One region of the Neobacillus sp. SAB-20_R2A genome, then DNA from elsewhere that is predicted to be linked to it. Evidence: riboswitches for the same ligand, from Rfam matches in the RefSeq annotation. Region 1 holds a riboswitch; each other region holds the start of a gene.
What was found. A riboswitch is a leader RNA that binds a small molecule or an ion and turns the genes downstream of it on or off. The one in region 1 is predicted to bind cyclic di-GMP.

Region 1 (4,521 bases):
ATTTTTTCACCATTTTGAACTGAAAAGGTTACTGTACCATTCGTCCATGTTGATGGTGTTAATATTATGGATGGACTAGTCGAACCTGTCCTATCAATTTTAATAGTTGCCTCGGCAACTGTACTCGGGTTATTTACATTATCCAAGGTTCTGGCATAGACCCTTGTTTCCCCTTCATTCGTTACTTTTACCAGTGCATCATTTGAATAATCAATCCAATTTTCATTATCCGTCCCAATTTTATATTGTGTCTTTTGAACTCCACTGCCACTGTCGGCACCTGAAGTTATGGTAAAAGTGACATCTTGGTTTGTCCAACTAGAGGCACTTGGAATAATTGTAGGCAGTGTTGGACCAGATCTATCAATTTTCACCTCTGTTTGACCTTGATTACTAATATTCCCTGCTATGTCAATGGTTCGTCCATAAATGGTTGTTATACCTTCTGAGGTAATTTCAACTGGGCTATTCAAGTAATCGGTCCATGTTCCATTACCTATTTTATATTGGTTTTTGAAAACACCACTTAGACTATCAGTTCCTGATGAAAGAGTAACTGTAACTTTATCTTGGTTTGTCCAATCATTTGGTGAAGCTGTTAAAATTGGGCTTGAAGGAGCCGTTTTATCTAATTTTACAACAGCCGTTGCTTCAACACTTGTATTACCTGAATTATCTGTCGATGTAGCAATAATTGTTATTTCACCCTCACCAGGAACTATGACAGTCTGTCCGGAATACAGTTGCCAGACTCCATTATCCCCAATTTTATATTCAGTTTTAACAACTCCACTTCCACCCTGATTATCTTTTCCAGGAGTAAGTGTAAAAGTAACATTTTGATTGGTCCAATCTGTTATATTAGGGCTTAAGTTAATCGTAGGTGATGAAGGGGCTGTCTTATCTACTTTAGCGCAGTTAGGGTTACTTGGTGTGTTATCACAATTACCAGGATTCCCATTTCCGGGATCGGCATGTACAAACCCAGGTGAACTTAATGATCCCATTAATATAACTATCAACATTATATTAATGTATTTTCGTAAAACTTTTTTCTTCATAATTTACCTCCTAGATCCATTTTTCAAACTACCTAAGAGGGCCGGTTACACTACTAACTCCATATAACCTAAGTGTCCAGATTGCCGGTTATATATCATCGCTTCCCAAAAAATAAAAGAATTGCCTGAAATGATAATTTCATAGCTCACCCTCTTCCCATTACTCCCCAAATCGATATCAACTTCATAGGGTGTGTTCTGTTTATAGAACTATATATCTATGAAAATATTATAATTTAAACTATAGTTTATAGGTATTTTTTCCCTTCGACATGTTCCAACTAATTTTCGGCAAATTTCAACAAAACTTTAGGGAATTATTAAACAATTGTAGAATTCACAATAAATCCAAAAAAGAAGGTCCCCCTTAAGAGCACCTTCTTGAGCTTACGAAATCGGCAAACATAATCAACGTATTACTGAAGTGCAACCCCATTCACATATAAACCGCCGGTAGATGAAACTAACTCAACAGCAGTTACAGTATGCCCTGAATTTCCTGGGAACTCTTCTCCAACCGCAGGAATGTTACCAACCTCCGTTAAAATGCCTTCATATCCTATCAGATTAAAACCAGTATATTGGTTTGCTTTTCTTGGATCATATGAAACGTTGCTATCAACAGAAGAGGTCCTTTCATGTGCTACGTAATGAGTTTCCTCTCCTCTTGTACCCTCACCAGTATCCCATGTGACCGTAATTGCATAAGTTTCTTCTGATTTATACGTGAAAACAAGATTATTAGCTTCAGCCTGCATTTTAGCATTATTGTACCCTAGCGCAGTTTGGACATCACCTTTACCCACAAACCCTTTTCCTGTTGACGGGTCGATGGTTACTGCCGCAAAAGCTGAACTTGCCATAATTCCTAGAGCTAAAGCTCCTGCTGCTACCCCTGATAAAATCTTCTTCATAGTCCTCTCTCCTCTTAGAAAAATAATTTTTAAAACCTAAGAGGGCCGGTTACACTACTAGCTCCATATAGCCCAAGTGTCCAATTTAAGGCTATACTTCAAAGCTTCCCCGAGTTAAGGATGTAAATTCGGTTTAAAAACTATCATTACATCCTTAAATTCACGACATTTTGTAATATTGCGTGGCCACTTTAATATAAAAATATCGTTTCTATGAATTCATTATAGATTAAACTATAGTTTAATGGTGGTTTTTTCCTCCGACATAATTCATGTTAGTTTTGCAAATTTCATTCCCATTCATAAAAAAAGAGCACTAACCTTTGTTAGTGCGTTTAAAAAATAGGAGGAAAATAAAGTTAGAATCTTACAAAGTTCTATATTAAGAATATATTAAACAATAGTGGAATTAAATAACTTTCGAAAGACAAAATCCGTCAAAATTTTAATTTTTTGTAGAAAAATAATTATTTAAATTGTAAATTTTCTCAAGTAACATAATTAAAAATGGTATAAAAGTACTGATTAACAGGAGAATCGTCATGAATCATTTCAGGCGGCAGCATATCTATTTGTTTTTCCTTATTCCTTCTATAGCTTTGACAGATTTATTTATTGTTTTCCCCGAAGAGCTGGAATGGAATATTGTTTTCTTTCTTTGCATTATGGTCCTGTTTGACCAAATTAATTTGAAGGTTTTTTCCGGTTTTGGCTATTCCTTTTTTCATGTAATATTATCTTTACTAATATTTGATCGTTTCTCCATTGTTTACGGTTTCATTTATCTGCTTGTTGATTGTTTAGTTGCCAGTTTTATTCTAAAAAAAGGTAGCATCCATGCTAGGATATCCTTGCTCTCCATGTATATTATTATTATCATTATCTGCAACGAGATATATAATGAATATAGTGACAAGTCTTATTTAGCTAGGTATCTTACTATGCTGCTTATGTTGACTCTAAGCATCGTTCTGAAATATGTCTATGTTTATCTTGAAACTGGAGTAGTATCCAGTAAGCTATTTTTGGATCGATTTGGGCCAATGATGTTTGAAGTGGCGGTTATATTTCCTATACTATCTTTCTTCAATCGGCTTGAAGTTAATCTAGTTCTTATTCTATTTCTTACCTACTATACTATTATTGGATACCTCCATAAGCAGTTTATGTCGATTAATCAATCCCAGATCAATTTATTAACGAAGAAGATAGCAAGAAAATATAAAATCCCTATTGTTTTTATGGATTTGAAAGATATAAAAGGTGTTTATTATCCTGAGAAAACAATGATTATCATTGACGACAAAATGGATTACCCTGAGCAATTACAAACTATTTTTCACGAGCTGCTTCACTATCAAATACAAAGATATTTTAAAATTCCAAGAAAATCAGAAGAACTTATTATCACATTATTTGAAGCTGCAGTTAGCTGGTACTATATCATAACGATTAAATACAGCTCGGAAATTGAGTAGGGGAAGGAGGTATACTATGGCCACTCCATTGGGGCAGGAGTTAAGAAGATTAAGATTAGAAAGAAATTTACGACTCGAAGAAGTTGCAAAGGGGACCGGGATCACCCTTCAATATTTAAGCATGCTTGAAAAAGGGGATCGTAAGTCTGTTTCGTTTGAGATCATGGCGGATATTTCAAGATTTTACGGAGTGCCGTTAGACTATTTTGCCGCTTTCCTAAAAGAGGAGGAATCCAAGCAGCTCTCGGACGTAGAAATCATGCTTTGGCAGGCTATCAACGAAAAGGTGCGAGAAGATATTTATTTTAAAAAAGGGAATTCGCTAAAAGGCATTTTTTCAAAATTGTTCCATTAGATTCAAATGGGGTGGTTTCTTCACCCCTTTATATGCCTAAAACCCAATACTTCCTGTATTCAGCGCTACATAAACCACCATAAACACCCCCACCATCGTAACCGCAACAGCAACCCCAAAAACCTTAAATTTACGAAGAACAGTAAAGCAAATAACAAGCACTCCCACCACAACACTAAAGTAAAACACCGTCGAATTTATGTATTGATACACGAACTTAAACAATTCCTCCTGTTCAAGCCCCATGACATAGAACAGGAGCCAGCCAATAATAATCCCCATAATTACCTGTATACACACCTTCATATGAATCTTCATCCCTCCTAATCTACTTAATTTCTATTCTTTTAAGCTATAACCCTATTAAAATTATAAAATACCGGTAATATTGGATACTAAACCATAGCAAAAGGCACCTCATCACCAAGGTGCCTCATCTTAATCCTTATTTATTCATACTCGCCAAAAACCCGCCCAGCAGGTCATCGGCATCAAGGTCCTTCTCGTCGGCTTCATCCTCAGTAGGGGACATGGCCTGGTAGATGGTCTCGAAAGCAAACTCGTCCAAATCATCATCAACCAAGTCGATTCCTGCAGCTATTTCTTCTTCAAAAGGGCTCTCCGAAAAAGAATGTGTCTCTGGGGCAGGGAAGGCCGTAGTCTCCTGCAGGTACAACGCCTCATCAATATCTACAGCCTTGCTGTTCAACGAG
Region 2 (4,521 bases), 560 kb from region 1:
TGTGAGGCGTTTGACATCTGGTATAACGACGGCAATCCGAACCGGTCTGTCCGTTTCTTTGATAACATTCTGAGTGCCTATCTGCATCAGGAGGCGGAATTATGTATTCACCGTCAGACCTGTCCGAAAACGCTGATTCTAGAACAAAATGGCGACGCCTATCCGTGCGATTTTTATATTAATGATGATTATAAGCTCGGGAATGTTGGTCAGAATTCACTAATAGACATCCTTAATAGTCCAAAGTATGATGATTTTCTTGGCTTGAAGCCTACTTTGCCGGAGAAGTGCAAAAGCTGTGAGTTCTTAAAGCTATGCCATGGCGGCTGTCCAAGAAATCGAGCCTGGAGCCAAGCAGATGAGACGGTGAATCCAGATTATTTCTGTGAAAGCTACATGCAGGTTTATAAGCATGGACATGAACGAATGGAAAGATTGGCAGAAAGTATAAAACTTCAATGGTTACAAAATCATCTTAAAGCAGGCCGTCCAAAGCCCGAGCGAAATGATTTCTGCCTATGCGGCAGCGGAAAGAAGTTCAAAAAATGCTGTGAAAAGTTTGTTCAAATGGTTTAACTTTCCTTAATGGGGGAATGAAAATGGATCTGACAACAGGCTTCTTGCTTTTACTTATTGGGATCCTGGCTGGAGGTTATGGAACGATAGTCGGTGCCGGCGGCGGTTTTATTTTTGTGCCGGCACTGCTGCTTCTTTTTAAAATGGAGCCTGCAATTGCTGCAGGATCAGGACTTATTATCGTGTTAATTAATTCTTTGTCTGGTGTGGTTGGTTACGCAAAGCAAGAGAAGATTCAATATCGAACGGGGCTTACGCTCGCTATTGGTGCCCTGCCTGGTTCCTTTCTTGGGGTTTGGCTGCTCCAACTCTATTCATCTAGTTACTTCTATGTGATATTTGCTACGTTGTTGGTTGGATTGGGTATCTTTTTATTTACTAAAAATCTTCCAGATAAATTAAAAAGGCACCAGCCTTCTGATGGGTATGCATACATAGCGGCAGGTGACTCCAGCGGAAATGGGGATACCCTTTATACGGGTGATAATGAAGATGTCAGTTTGTTCGAAAAATGGCTGATTCCGCTCGGGTTAGTGATTGGCATTTTATCCAGTTACCTCGGGATCGGCGGCGGCTGGCTTCTCGTTCCCATCTTAATCTATGTATTTAAAGTACCGACACACAATGCGGCGGCCACGTCCATTTTTTCGCTCTGCCTTTATTCAACGATCGGTGTGATTGCGCAGCTATTCTATGGCCATGTCGATTGGCCAGCTGTCATCTTTGGCGGCATCGGTGTGATCGTCGGCTCACAAATCGGGGTCCTGCTCTCGCAAAAAATCCCCGGCAAAGTCATCATCCAAATGCTGTCCGTACTATTAATATTTATTGGAGTTCGGATGTATTTTTCTTGAAAGAAGCATGGGGACGGTTCTCATGCCTCAAAATTTTGAGGCACAAGAACCGTCCCCATGCATCAAAACCCCTGCGAGCTTAGGCCCCGGGGGTTTCGTTTATGTGGAAGTTTTCGTTTTCTGCTATTTTCTGCATTGGTGGGGCGGCTTTTTGTTTTTTGCTCATGAAGAAGAAGACGCCGAGCAGGACGAGGAGGCCGCCGGCGATTTGCCAGCCTGATAGTCGCTCTCCGAGTAAGATGACAGCCAAAATGGTGCTGCCGACCGGTTCGCCGAGAATACTCATCGAAATGGTCGTGGCGTTCACATAGTTTAGCAGCCAGTTATTAATCACATGGCTAAGGCTCGGAACGATTGCCAAGAGCAGGAAAATCCCCCATTCCTTCGGCGGATAATCGAGAAACGGCACTCCGGCCCACAGATTATAAACAACAAGCACAATCCCCGCACAAAGGAACACGCTAAAGCTGTATATCCAGTGGGATACATTTTTCACGACGGTTTGCCCAATAAATAAATAACCGACCACCGCGATAACGCTGAAAAAGGAGAGCAGATCGCCACGGATGGCATCAGCGCTTAAACCGAAGTCTCCCCAGCCAATCATCATCGCTCCGATGATTGCTATCCCCATTGTTGCCAGTGCGGAAGCAGTCGTTCTTTCTTTAAAAAGAAAAAATCCGCCTACCAGCGAAATGATCGGCTGCAGGGCGAGAATGATGGTCGAGCTTGCAACCGTGGTTAACTTTAATGAGCCGAACCAAAGAACAAAATGCAGGGCCAGAAAAACTCCGGAGAAAAAGAGCATGGCGCCATTCTTTGGACTCACTTTTTTAAACTCCTTGCGTTTCACCCAGACCATCGGTGCCAATAACAAACTGGCAAACAACATTCGGTACATACTTAAAATTGAAGCCGGCGCGTCGGACCATTTCACAAAGATAGCCGAAAACGATATGGCAATAATGGATATAGTGAGCGCCAGGCTGATGGATTTTGAACTTATAGATTGTTTCATTGCTGCTTCCTTCCTTGATGGTGTTTTGAATGAACTCACACAAATCTATTACTATTATCGCAGATATTGTTCGAAATTCGTAGACCTTTATTTTCCATGTCCAAAACCAATCAAGGGGGGAATTAATTCTTAACAATAACTATTTAATCTCATTTTATGGTAAGTAATCTTTTGTTCGAGCTTGCACTGCAACTCATAGTCAAGACAGTCTGCAAGCAACAGCTCATGGTAATTCACCCTAAACAAGTGCCACTCTTTTTTGAATTTAGCTAATAATGTATTCATTCCATTTTCAACCCCTCTTCTATTGTCATAAATCGCAGGAGTCCGTATTCGGAAGCTGGCTAGCATGATGATCGGAATGACCAATGACCTTAGCCCCTGTAGCTTTGCGTCGCCATTTTTCAATGGGTTTGCCTTTTTCGTACGATTTATGGAATTACTACTATTTTGACGATGAACAACTTGTCTCAGCAAGTGTTTTCCCGTTTTTTATATTGGGAAAAATTATTCCTGGACTTTCAGAATCATGATATCTACCCTTCGGTTAGCTTGGCGGTGCTCTACTGTGTCATTCGGATACAGCGGCTTTTGCTCGCCAAAGCCGGCAAATTGCAATTTATCAGAAGAGATGCCATTTTGCTCGAAAAAGTAAAGAACGGACAAAGCACGGGCAGAAGACAATTCCCAGTTCGACCTGAATCTGCCCCCGGTAATCGGGACATTATCCGTGTGGCCCTCAATGCTGATAGGGTTTTGCACTCCTTTAATCAAATCCAGCAAGTCACCCAAAATTGCAGGGGAATTTCCCTTCAATTCGGCGCTGCCGGACTCAAACAATATGACATCCTTAAGGGAAAGCTTGATTCCCTTAGGCTCGTCTTGAACGGTGATGACCTTCTCCAAGCCGCGTGCCTCGATATAGCTTTGAATATTCTCCATCAGGCTATGCAATTTTTCATTCTCTTCCTGTTTCTCTTCCTCGCCGGCAGTTTTTTCGAGCGGCTTCACCGTAGGCGAACTGGCATTTTCTTTTAAAATCAAACTGCTTCCTTTGCCGCTCAAAGCTGAATTCATCGAAACCATGATTTGCTGCAACTTTTCCGAATTGATACTGCTCGAAGCAAACAGGACGATAAACAAAGCAAGCAGCAGGGTCAAAAGGTCCGCGTAAGGAATTAACCAGCTTTCGTCCATATGCTCTTCATGGTCTTGCAGTTTCCGCCTCCTCACCATTCTATTCCTCCTTTCTTACAAGATGTCCTATTCAAAACGAAGCCTCTATTTTTCCAGCTTGAACTCACAGTCTTACAGACTCTCAACCTCTTTCACGACCATTTCCTCCTGTTTCAAACGTGCCTTTGTTGGCAAATAAACAGCCAGCTTTCGTTCAATCAATTTAGGTGTTAACCCTTCCTGGATGGCAAGAAGTCCCTCCATCATCATCAGTTTCAGGTCCTGCTCTTTTTTCGCAATACGCTTCAGTTTATTGGAAATCGGATGCCACAGGACATAGCCGGAAAAGATCCCTAACAGTGTTGCGATAAAGGCAGCGGCAATCGAGTGTCCGAGTTTGTCCATGTCCTGAAGATTTCCGAGCGCAGCAATTAAACCAACCACAGCACCCAAAACGCCTAGTGTCGGCGCGTACGTCCCCGCCTGGCTGAAGACGAGGCTGCCGGCCTTGTGCCGTTCTGCCGCTGCTTCCAGTTCACTGAACAAAATATCCTCCATTTGGTTCCGGTCACTGCCGTCAATAATCATTTCAAGGCCATTTTTTAAAAAAGGATCCTCGACGGACTCGGCAATTTCCTCCAATGCGAGTACGCCTTCACGCCTCGCCACCATCGACCACTCCACCATCATCTCGATGACTTCATCTTGGCTGGGCTGCTTTGGTTCGACAAAAGCAATTTTCAACAGCATCGGAATTTTTTTTATTTCACTCAAGGGAAATGCGATAAACAAGGCAGAGATCGTTCCGCCAAAAATAATTAAAAAGGCAGCAGGGTTCGCCAGTGCTTCAAACGACGCGCCTTTTAATACCATCCCTACACCGATAGAAACGATAGC
Region 3 (4,521 bases), 400 kb from region 1:
CAGGGGCAAGTGTTTTTAACTTACGCAGTGAGTCCTCGCTGAACGACTCTAGAAAAAGCATTTCGCTGTCAAGGACATTTGTTTTTTTCAAAATATCAATGACTTTCTCTTCCATTCCAGGGTAAACGTTCGGTGCTTTTGTTTCCATATAGAGGCCGACTTTGCCGTTTCCGTGCTGTTTGACAAACTCGATGGCTTCCTCAAGGGTTGGTACCTGCTGTCCGATGTACGCTTGTTTCGCCTTGTCCGGGTAAGCTTTGTTAAACCAGGAACCTGCATCCAAACGCTTGATTTCATCGAGGGTAAAATCCTTTACCCGCCATGGTGCCCGGTCCGGATAAAGCTCCTTGGCATTCGTTGTCCTCGCCAGTGTTTCATCATGCATCGCGATCAGCTGACCATCCTTGGTCATTTGCAAATCAAATTCTACATAATCTGCCTTCAGCGTCATCGCCTGCTTGTAGGCTGCAAGAGTATGTTCCGGGCCATAAGCGGAGGCACCGCGGTGGGCAATCACCGCCACATCAGAGGTAAGCGGGCGCAAAGTCGATTGTCCATTTTCAGTCGGAGAAATTTCAATCGGCTTGGCCAATGCGGCATAAGGGGCGGCGGCCGTTACCGCCAAAGACAAACAAGCCAATCCTGCTACTAAACTCTTTCTCATTCTTCCATCAACTCCTGTAAGAATATGTATTTCATATCTAAAAATACAGGAGAAATATTGAGCCGCTATTAATAGAATTTGAGAATATTGTAAATCGGCCAAAAACAGGTCTTTTGATGCATGGGGACGGTTCTCATGCATCATCGCCAGTTACTCTAAACAAAAGTACCGCCAGAATGGTTCACAGTCTTCATTTTTTCGAAATATTCTATAAAGGGTTAAATCTTTTATAGGGAGTATGTTTATGAATCCTGATTTCAATCCTTCTAAGCTGCATGTTAACTGCTTGCCTTCCTCACCATCGTTGCAGGTTTATGGCCGAAAATACACTTTGACACATTCCGATACGACAGGTGACTTGTTTTTGAGCATTGGCTATCATTATGATTTAACAGGTATTAACGTTTCCAAGCGTGATGAAGTAATGGCAGAATGGATGACAACAAAGAAGGGGGCGCCTATTTTAAGCGGAAATGTGTATGTGAGTGGAGGGGAATTTGATGAACAAACGGCACAGCGGCGATTCCTGATCTTCCAGCGTGAATTGAACCTTGCCCTATCTGCTATCATCTATGGCGACCAATGTCTTTTCCGTCAGTATCCCGAACTGCTCGATGCAAACATCTTTATACACTTTAACTCAATCTATCCAGCCTTTAACCAGACCATGTACTATCGTACTCCGCGTCATTATACGTAGGGACGGTTCTCGTGCCTCATTTCAGTTGTTGCCCGCCATTTCCCCTAACTTAACTATTGGTAATAATCGGATTGACTTTTGACTTCTAGTACACCATTTTTTGAAACATAAGAACCGTCCCTCTGCCTCAAAGCTGACTCAGTACAGGCAATTGTGAGGCAAGAGAACCGTCCCCGTGCTTCAATCTGAGACTATTGATGTATTCCATTATTTTTTTTAAAAAGTTATTATATTTCGTTGTAATGGTTTAATGATGTTATAAAGTCTTGGAGTAGAGGGAAGGTATTTTTGAAATGTCTTTGGATTCTTTGGTATTGGCTTTTTCAACGGCGGACATAGACTATGACATGTTAAAAAATTTAGGAATTTCGATTGGAATTTTGGCTGTATTTATTCTTTTTAGAAACCTGTTTACCAAATATGTGTTTCAGTTGATTGTAAAATTGGCCCGCAAAACACCGACTGAATTTTTAACACAGATTTGTTTGAGTTTTGAGCGTCCTTTAGGGTGGGCGTTTATTATTGTAGGTTTGTACCTGGCGATGGATTATTTCCCTTTTATGGAGCAGCAAAATGCGTTGTTTATCAAATTTTTGCGTTCGATGATCATTGTTTTAATTACATGGGGATTGTTTAATTTGTCCTCTCCTAGCACAGGAATATTGATCAGTGTTAATGAAAAAATGAACAATAAGATTGATTTGATTCTTCTTCCGTTTATTTCGAGGACCATTCGCGTCATTATTATCGCCATTAGTATCAGTATTATCGGGCAGGAATTTAATTATGATGTCAATGGATTGGTTGCCGGCCTTGGCTTAGGGGGACTTGCCTTTGCTTTAGCGGCAAAGGAAGCTGTTGGGAATCTCATTGGCGGGGTCGTGATTGTCACGGAAAAACCTTTTTCGATTGGAGATTGGATCAAGACGCCGAGCGTTGAGGGAATCGTCGAAGATATCAATTTTAGAAGCACGAAGGTTCGAACCTTTAGCCAAGCTCTAGTGACGGTTCCAAATGCGACACTCGCGAACGAAGCGATTACGAACTGGAGCCGTATGGGAAAAAGAAAGATCGATTTTCACTTAGGACTTAACTATAAAACCACGAAGGAAGAATTGGAACGAGTAGTAAGGCGGATTGAACAATTGCTAAGGACTCATGAAGAAATCCACCCGGATACCATTATGGTCGCGTTCGACCACTATAATGAGAGCAGTCTCGATGTTTTGATTTACTTTTTCACAAACTCGACCGTTTGGGCAGAACACGTAAAAATCAAACACGAAATCAATCTAGAAATCATGGCAATACTAGAGGAAGAGGCAGTAGAAATAGCCTTCCCAAGCCGAACCCTCTACGTCACCCCACAAACAAACGAAGTATTCCAAACAATGGGCTCTGTTGATTGAGTGATGCATGGGGACGGTTCTCGTGCATCATTTTTTGGAGCATAGTTTTGTTATTTAAGGGTTTGACAACTATTTTGATGCATAAGAACCGTCCCTCTGCATCATTTTAACGGGACCATCTACTCATTTTTTGTTGTTTGTTATATATTTAAGTAGAAAATGATGGACGGGAGTCTTTTGGGTGTCGTTCTTCATTTGTAAAAGGCAAATCTATCGAAAGGTAGAGACGCAAAGTCACAGGCCTAAGGCATATATCGCTATGGCGGCTGGGTTGCCAAATGAAGAATCGCGAAAAGGCTCTAGTTTAATAGAGTTTATTTCGAGATTCTTCCTTTAAACAAAAACTAGTTTAGGAGGAATTTTTTTATGCAAAAAAGTAATCAGTCGTTCAAAAAGGTTCGCAATGTTCTTGCGACAAGTGTCGTAGCTGCGGGATTTGTGTTTTCTGGTGGAGCAGGCTCGGCGTTCGCGGAGGAACCCGTGACGACTGCTACACCAACAGAAGACACTGTTCAACAGGATCAGACGGTTCAGGAAGGACAAACAGTTGATACAACTACTGAATTTGAATCAACCGATGCAGAGGCAACATCTTCGGAGGCTTCCGAACCAACAACTACCGTGGATGCGGGGGCTGCAGCAGATACTACTGAAACAACAACCGATGCTACGCAAACAGAGGGTACGACAGAAGTATCAGGTGAAGAACCATCTTTACTACCTGGAGATTTTTTCTACTTTGTAAAAAAATTAATGGAGAATGTTCAATTAGCGTTAACCTTTGATGAAGTAAAAGAGTCCGAGTTGCTGGCATCTTTCGCGGAGGAACGCATTAAAGAGGCAGAGGCGTTGCTTGCTTCTGGCGAAGAGGAATTAGCCAATGAAACGCTTCAACAAGCGCTGGAACAACAGGAATTGGCTTTGGCCAAATATCAGCAAGGTGAGGCGGTTGAGGATTCTCAGCCTGGGACGTCTGAAGATGAACCAGCGACTAACGATGATGGTACAACTGTTGAAGGCGACGAAACGGCAGCACCTGTTGACCCAGTCCGGGCAGCGATTGAGGCTAAGTTTGCTGCTAACCTGTTAGCGTTGCAGACCGCTTTGGAAAAAGTGGACAATCCTCGTGCAAAAGAGGCGTTAGCCAAGAATGTCAGCAAAGTCCAAGAAAAGATTGAAAAGAAAATCAACAAGAAGTTAGCGGAGTTGGAGCTTAAGCAGGAAAACACTGGGGACGACCAAGCCGCGGGCGAAGTGGAAGATGAAACCACCAATGAACAACCTGAAGAAGTAAATATGGAGTCTACGGAAGATACCGCAAATACGGCAGATGTTGAAAAAGCCACGAATGAGGCTGCCGAGGAAACTGAGCAAAAGCCTCTTGAGAAAGTTAAGGCAGTTGCACAGACCACTGTAAATCAAGCTAAAGCAGAAGCGCAAAAACTGGCAGAAAGCCAGCGTGAGGCGGCAGTTAAAATAGAGGAACAAAAACGTGCTGATGCGGCAAAACTAGCAGAGCAAAAACGTGAAGAGGCCGCAAAGCAGGCAGAACAAGCGAAAGAACAAGCCCAAAAGGCTCTGGAACAACAACGCGAAAAAGCACAGAAGCAGGCCGAACAAGCCAAAAAGGCCCAGGAAAACTCAAAGAAAACAGAAGGTCAGTAAAAAGAATGATGCATGGGGACGGTTCTCATGCATCATTTTTTGATTCGCCACTGATGCATGGGGACGGTTCTCATGCCTCTAAT
Region 4 (4,521 bases), 2.8 Mb from region 1:
CCACTTCCCGACATCTGCCGGGCTTTCCAATCGCTCACAAGAGAGATAGGTTCCGTTCGGGGTTAAAAAGAAGTCAACGATTTGCAAATACCAGCTGTCACCAAACGTTGGTTTTTCCTTCAGGTGGTCAGGGAGCGACCAATAGTTTTGAATGAAAATGGGCCCCATAATCTCATGAAAGCTGCGTACCGAAATAATCATATCAAAAGAATGCTTAGAAAAATGGTCGAGGAGCTCCATAAAGCCGATTTGATAAAAACTCACGTTTGAGAGCCCTAGTTGTTTGGCCAACTGCCGGGCACACTGGATTCCGTTTTCCGACTGGTCGACTCCGACGATTTCCGTATCAGGAAAAAGCTGTGCATACCAGCATGCCGACAATCCATTATCACACCCGATTTCCAAAATTCTCTTTGGCTTTAATTCCTTTTGCTGGCTTACCCAGGTGAGCAATGATTTGTGAAAGGACATCGTCCACGATTCTGCCCCTAAACTAAATGGCAGGGTTTGATTCTTCACATCATATATGTTCCCTTTTCTTTTGCGGGAAATAAGCGGTTCCAGTTCCTCTGCCAAGACGGAATCTATAGCAGTGACGTGCTTCCAAAAAGCGAGCTTGCTTTTGCATTCTTTGATTCCGAGTGAATTAAAATAGTCGCCAATATTGGGTTTCTTTTGTTTCGTCTCAATTGACATACAATAATCTCCAGTTTATCTAAATTATTACTTAATATTAAGACCAGGTTATAAATGTTTAGTTTTATGATAATCGGTTTTTACGATTTTTTCAAAAGATTTATTAATTCGGTTAAGACATTTCCCACTTCTGGAAACGAAAAACATTATCATTTGCCATTATTTCTGTTATAATTTTGTATGCTTTTTAACTGAGGTTTCATTACAGGAGGATCTCCTATGAATCAATTGTTACAATTAAACACGATATTTATTAGTATAATAATAGAAGCAATTCCTTTTATTGTGATCGGCGCGTTTGTTGCGGCACTGATCGAAGTGTTTGTTTCGGAAAATATGATTGTCCGCATCATGCCGAAAAATAAGATTCTTTCGGTGATAACTGCTAGTTTCGTAGGCGCAATATTTCCAGGCTGTGAATGCGGGATTGTTCCCATTACGAAAAGATTAGTTGAAAAAGGTGTGGCCCTTCCGGCCGCGATTTCGTTTATGCTCACCGGACCGATTATCAATCCGATTGTTCTTTTTTCAACGTATATCGCCTTTGGTAATAGCTGGACGATGGTTTGGTATCGTGCCGGGTTTGCCATCGTGGTTTCGATTTTAGTTGGGATTGTTCTTTCTTTCGTGGTTAAGACAAACCAGTTAAGGCTGAATGCGGATGAACATGTTCATGTCCATGACCATTCGAAACAAAATACGAAGCAAAAATTGGTCAGCGTGATCACTCATACCATCGATGAATTTTTCCACGTCGGGAAGTACTTGGTGATGGGTTCGTTAATCGCTTCAGCGATGCAAACATTTATTCCGACTTCTACGTTAGCGGCACTTGGTCATTCCAAAGTAGCGGGTGTTCTTGTCATGATGGCGCTGGCGTTCATTTTATCAATTTGTTCTGAAGCGGATGCGTTTGTTGCTTCGTCTTTCAGAAACACATTTTCACAAAGTTCAATTGTGACATTCTTGGTGTTTGGTGCGATGGTTGACATCAAGAACCTGCTGATGATGTTCGGGACGTTTAAGCCAAAATTCGTCATCCTGCTTGTTTCGTTAATTTCAGCATTCGTATTTATCGGTTCACTACTACTCTAAAGGAGGGAAGAAAATGTTTCGCGTCGTGATTTTATTATTGTTTACCAACTTGTTTTTCTATTTGCATTTATCAGGAAACATTTCGAAGTATATTAATATGAAGTATTCCTTTCTTTCCTACAGTATGATTTATGCCCTATTCTTCCTAACTATTGTAGAAGGAATCAGATGGTACCTTAAAGAGAAAAAATCAGAGATAGAATTGGAATGTCATGAATGCCATCACGATCATTCACATGACCATAAAAAGCCTTCTTTTGGAAAAAAGCTAAAAAGAACGGTTTCGTATACGATGATTGTCCTTCCAGCTTTGACAGGTGTGTTTTTGCCGGTAGCGACCCTAGATTCACAATTAGTTAATGCCAAAGGATTTAGTTTTCCTACGTTAGAGGACGGGGCCGACCGTTATGGCATGCATCAAATATTAAATCCCGACATGAGTAAATTTATGGGCCAGGATGCATTTACGGATTTAGTCAAAAAGGAATTCAAATCGTATAAAGGAAATGACCATATTACCTTAACAGATGAGGACTATTTAAAAGGTCTGGAAGTCATCTACAACTTTTCCGGGGAATTTGTTGGGAAAACCATGACGATGAAGGGTTTTTCATATAACGGTCCGGGATTAAACGGTAACCAAATCTTTTTATTCCGATTTGGGATTATTCACTGTATTGCCGACTCTGGTGTGTTCGGAATGATGATTCAATTCCCTGAAAATGTCCACATCCCAAATGATCAGTGGTACGAAGTAACGGGAACGATGGACACGATGTATTATCAACCTTTTAAAATGAAAATCCCTATTTTAAAAGTGACGGATTATAAAATCATCGAGCAGCCGAAAGATGCTTATGTTTATCGGAATAGTTTTTAAAATAAAAAAGAAAGCTCCAAGCACTTTAAAAAGTCCTTGGAGCTTTCTTTTTCGAGTGGCTTCTGTGCTCTAGTCAGAAAAGACGGAGTGGAAAAACGCCTTTCTTCTATCGTAGCGTTCTAAGGCAACCAAAAATAACCTTCTTTTCAACAATTCATTTTCTAACAATTTATAATTTTTGTCGGCCATTTTTAGTAAAGCGGTAATGTACCCCTCTATAATATTTTCATCACTAAGTTCCACCACATCCATTTCAAGTTCGTTGTCATAAGCAAGTGTAGTCACATGAAATCCCCCTAAAATATCTACTATTTTAGGCAGCTCAGCCATCCTAGTTTCATCGAACCCTTAGACCTGTAGCTTTGCGTCCCAATCTTTCGAGTGGTTTGCCTTTATCTAAATAAACTAATTATTTATATTATATTACAATTTTTTCAAATATTACATAACAAAATTATTTCTGGTAAAAATGAACCAGACGATGCATAGGGACGGTTCTTATGCCTCATTTTTGCTAGAAATTGAGGTGCGAGAACCGTCCCTATGCTTCATATTAAAATTAGCTTTTGATCACTTTTTCTTTTTGCTTTCATCTATCGGTGCAGGCGCAGTACTTTGGTCATTGGCAGTCAAATCGATGCCATAATCTTTAGCAAACACCATATGAGTTTCCACTAGCACATCCTTCGTGTTTTCATCTAAATTGAAAACTCTGGCACCGCGCAATCTATTTCGGTCAGCCCCCGTTAGTCCGTATGCGCCAAAACCTGTGCTGCCAGAATAGCCAAGCAAGATTCCATAATAATTACCCATATATGTATTGACATGGTCGTGTCCACAGAAGACCCCTTTGACATCCCCTCTTTCCAGCATGGCCGAAAACATTCCGCTGTTGATTGGACCCGGGCATTCCTCTTCATTTCTTTCGCCCACAATATTGTGTTTAATCAAGGCCTTTGCGTGATGAGCATCCGTTCTTCCGTCAACACTTCCAAACCACATAAATCTGTGCTCCCAAAGCGGTATATGAATAAATACTAGCGATGGAACTTTATGCCCCCATTGCTGTTCCAGTTTTTTTGACGTCTCATAATACCAGCTGACTTGGTTCATACGGAGCCAATCCCATGTCGGGTATCCTTGAAAATCTTGACCCGCAATTGTATCAGGAGCATATCTTCCACTGTCAAGCAGCCAGAGGTTGAACGCCGCATCCGTCCCTTTTGAATTTTTGATAAGAAGATTCATGTTTCCAGTACCTGTAATGTCTTTTACCCCAGGTGTGTTCATATTGTATCGGTAAGACATATAAATACCCAGCATGTCCTCCTCATTTAGACCGCTTTTTGGGGTGGAATCCTCATCATGGTTTCCGTATGTAATGGCCCACTTAATCCCTCTTTGCTCCATCGGCTTCGCCACATTGTTGATGGCTTGTTTCATTTCGATAGGTGTGTCACAGCCCCCAGTGATGTTGTCTCCGTTAAGGACTACAAAATCTGGTTTCTCTGTATCAAGAACTTTTTCCATCAGCTGTATGGTACGGCGGTCAATATTTTCATCATCCTGTGTATCATTAAACTGAACAATCTTGAATTTGCCGTCTGGATTAAATTGAAGCTTCATATCATCATTTAATTCGGCATAGGCTGTCCCAGTAAACAAATCTTTTGGAAGGCCGGCTGCTCCGAGTGTTAAAGCAAGTGTACCTATTCCCCCGATTTTGATAAATTTCCTTCTGTCCATCTCTTTTTGTGAATCCAGATTACTCATAACAAAACCTCCTCTAGTTTTTTAAGTTCACAGTTTAAAAAATATATCTATTACTAACATAGCAAGGAGATTTTAAT

Region 2: linked by a shared signal. The riboswitch ahead of V5M37_RS26040 (DMT family transporter) and the one ahead of V5M37_RS28495 (hypothetical protein) in region 1 are both predicted to bind cyclic di-GMP.
Region 3: linked by a shared signal. The riboswitch ahead of V5M37_RS26705 (DUF5667 domain-containing protein) and the one ahead of V5M37_RS28495 (hypothetical protein) in region 1 are both predicted to bind cyclic di-GMP.
Region 4: linked by a shared signal. The riboswitch ahead of V5M37_RS15030 (hypothetical protein) and the one ahead of V5M37_RS28495 (hypothetical protein) in region 1 are both predicted to bind cyclic di-GMP.

Annotation. Positions count from the first base shown of each region.
Region 1 covers NZ_CP145895.1:5,840,496-5,845,016, forward strand. Annotated here, with positions in the region: gene V5M37_RS28490 (OmpL47-type beta-barrel domain-containing protein) at 1-1,061, opposite strand, end outside; cyclic di-GMP riboswitch class II at 1,092-1,176, opposite strand; gene V5M37_RS28495 (hypothetical protein) at 1,478-1,975, opposite strand; cyclic di-GMP riboswitch class II at 2,012-2,093, opposite strand; gene V5M37_RS28500 (hypothetical protein) at 2,518-3,453, shown strand; gene V5M37_RS28505 (helix-turn-helix domain-containing protein) at 3,470-3,808, shown strand; gene V5M37_RS28510 (hypothetical protein) at 3,845-4,114, opposite strand; gene V5M37_RS28515 (hypothetical protein) at 4,254-4,521, opposite strand, start outside.
Region 2 covers NZ_CP145895.1:5,284,307-5,288,827, reverse strand. Annotated here, with positions in the region: gene V5M37_RS26050 (anaerobic sulfatase maturase) at 1-576, shown strand, start outside; gene V5M37_RS26045 (sulfite exporter TauE/SafE family protein) at 600-1,430, shown strand; gene V5M37_RS26040 (DMT family transporter) at 1,510-2,448, opposite strand; cyclic di-GMP riboswitch class I at 2,781-2,876, opposite strand; gene V5M37_RS26035 (flagellar motor protein MotB) at 2,956-3,681, opposite strand; gene motA (flagellar motor stator protein MotA) at 3,757-4,521, opposite strand, start outside.
Region 3 covers NZ_CP145895.1:5,441,360-5,445,880, reverse strand. Annotated here, with positions in the region: gene V5M37_RS26720 (glycerophosphodiester phosphodiesterase family protein) at 1-664, opposite strand, end outside; gene V5M37_RS26715 (staygreen family protein) at 909-1,364, shown strand; gene V5M37_RS26710 (mechanosensitive ion channel family protein) at 1,658-2,773, shown strand; cyclic di-GMP riboswitch class I at 2,967-3,052, shown strand; gene V5M37_RS26705 (DUF5667 domain-containing protein) at 3,140-4,438, shown strand.
Region 4 covers NZ_CP145895.1:3,081,428-3,085,948, forward strand. Annotated here, with positions in the region: gene V5M37_RS15015 (methyltransferase domain-containing protein) at 1-696, opposite strand, end outside; gene V5M37_RS15020 (permease) at 898-1,791, shown strand; gene V5M37_RS15025 (TIGR03943 family putative permease subunit) at 1,805-2,671, shown strand; gene V5M37_RS15030 (hypothetical protein) at 2,741-2,956, opposite strand; cyclic di-GMP riboswitch class I at 2,985-3,072, opposite strand; gene V5M37_RS15035 (metallophosphoesterase family protein) at 3,242-4,444, opposite strand.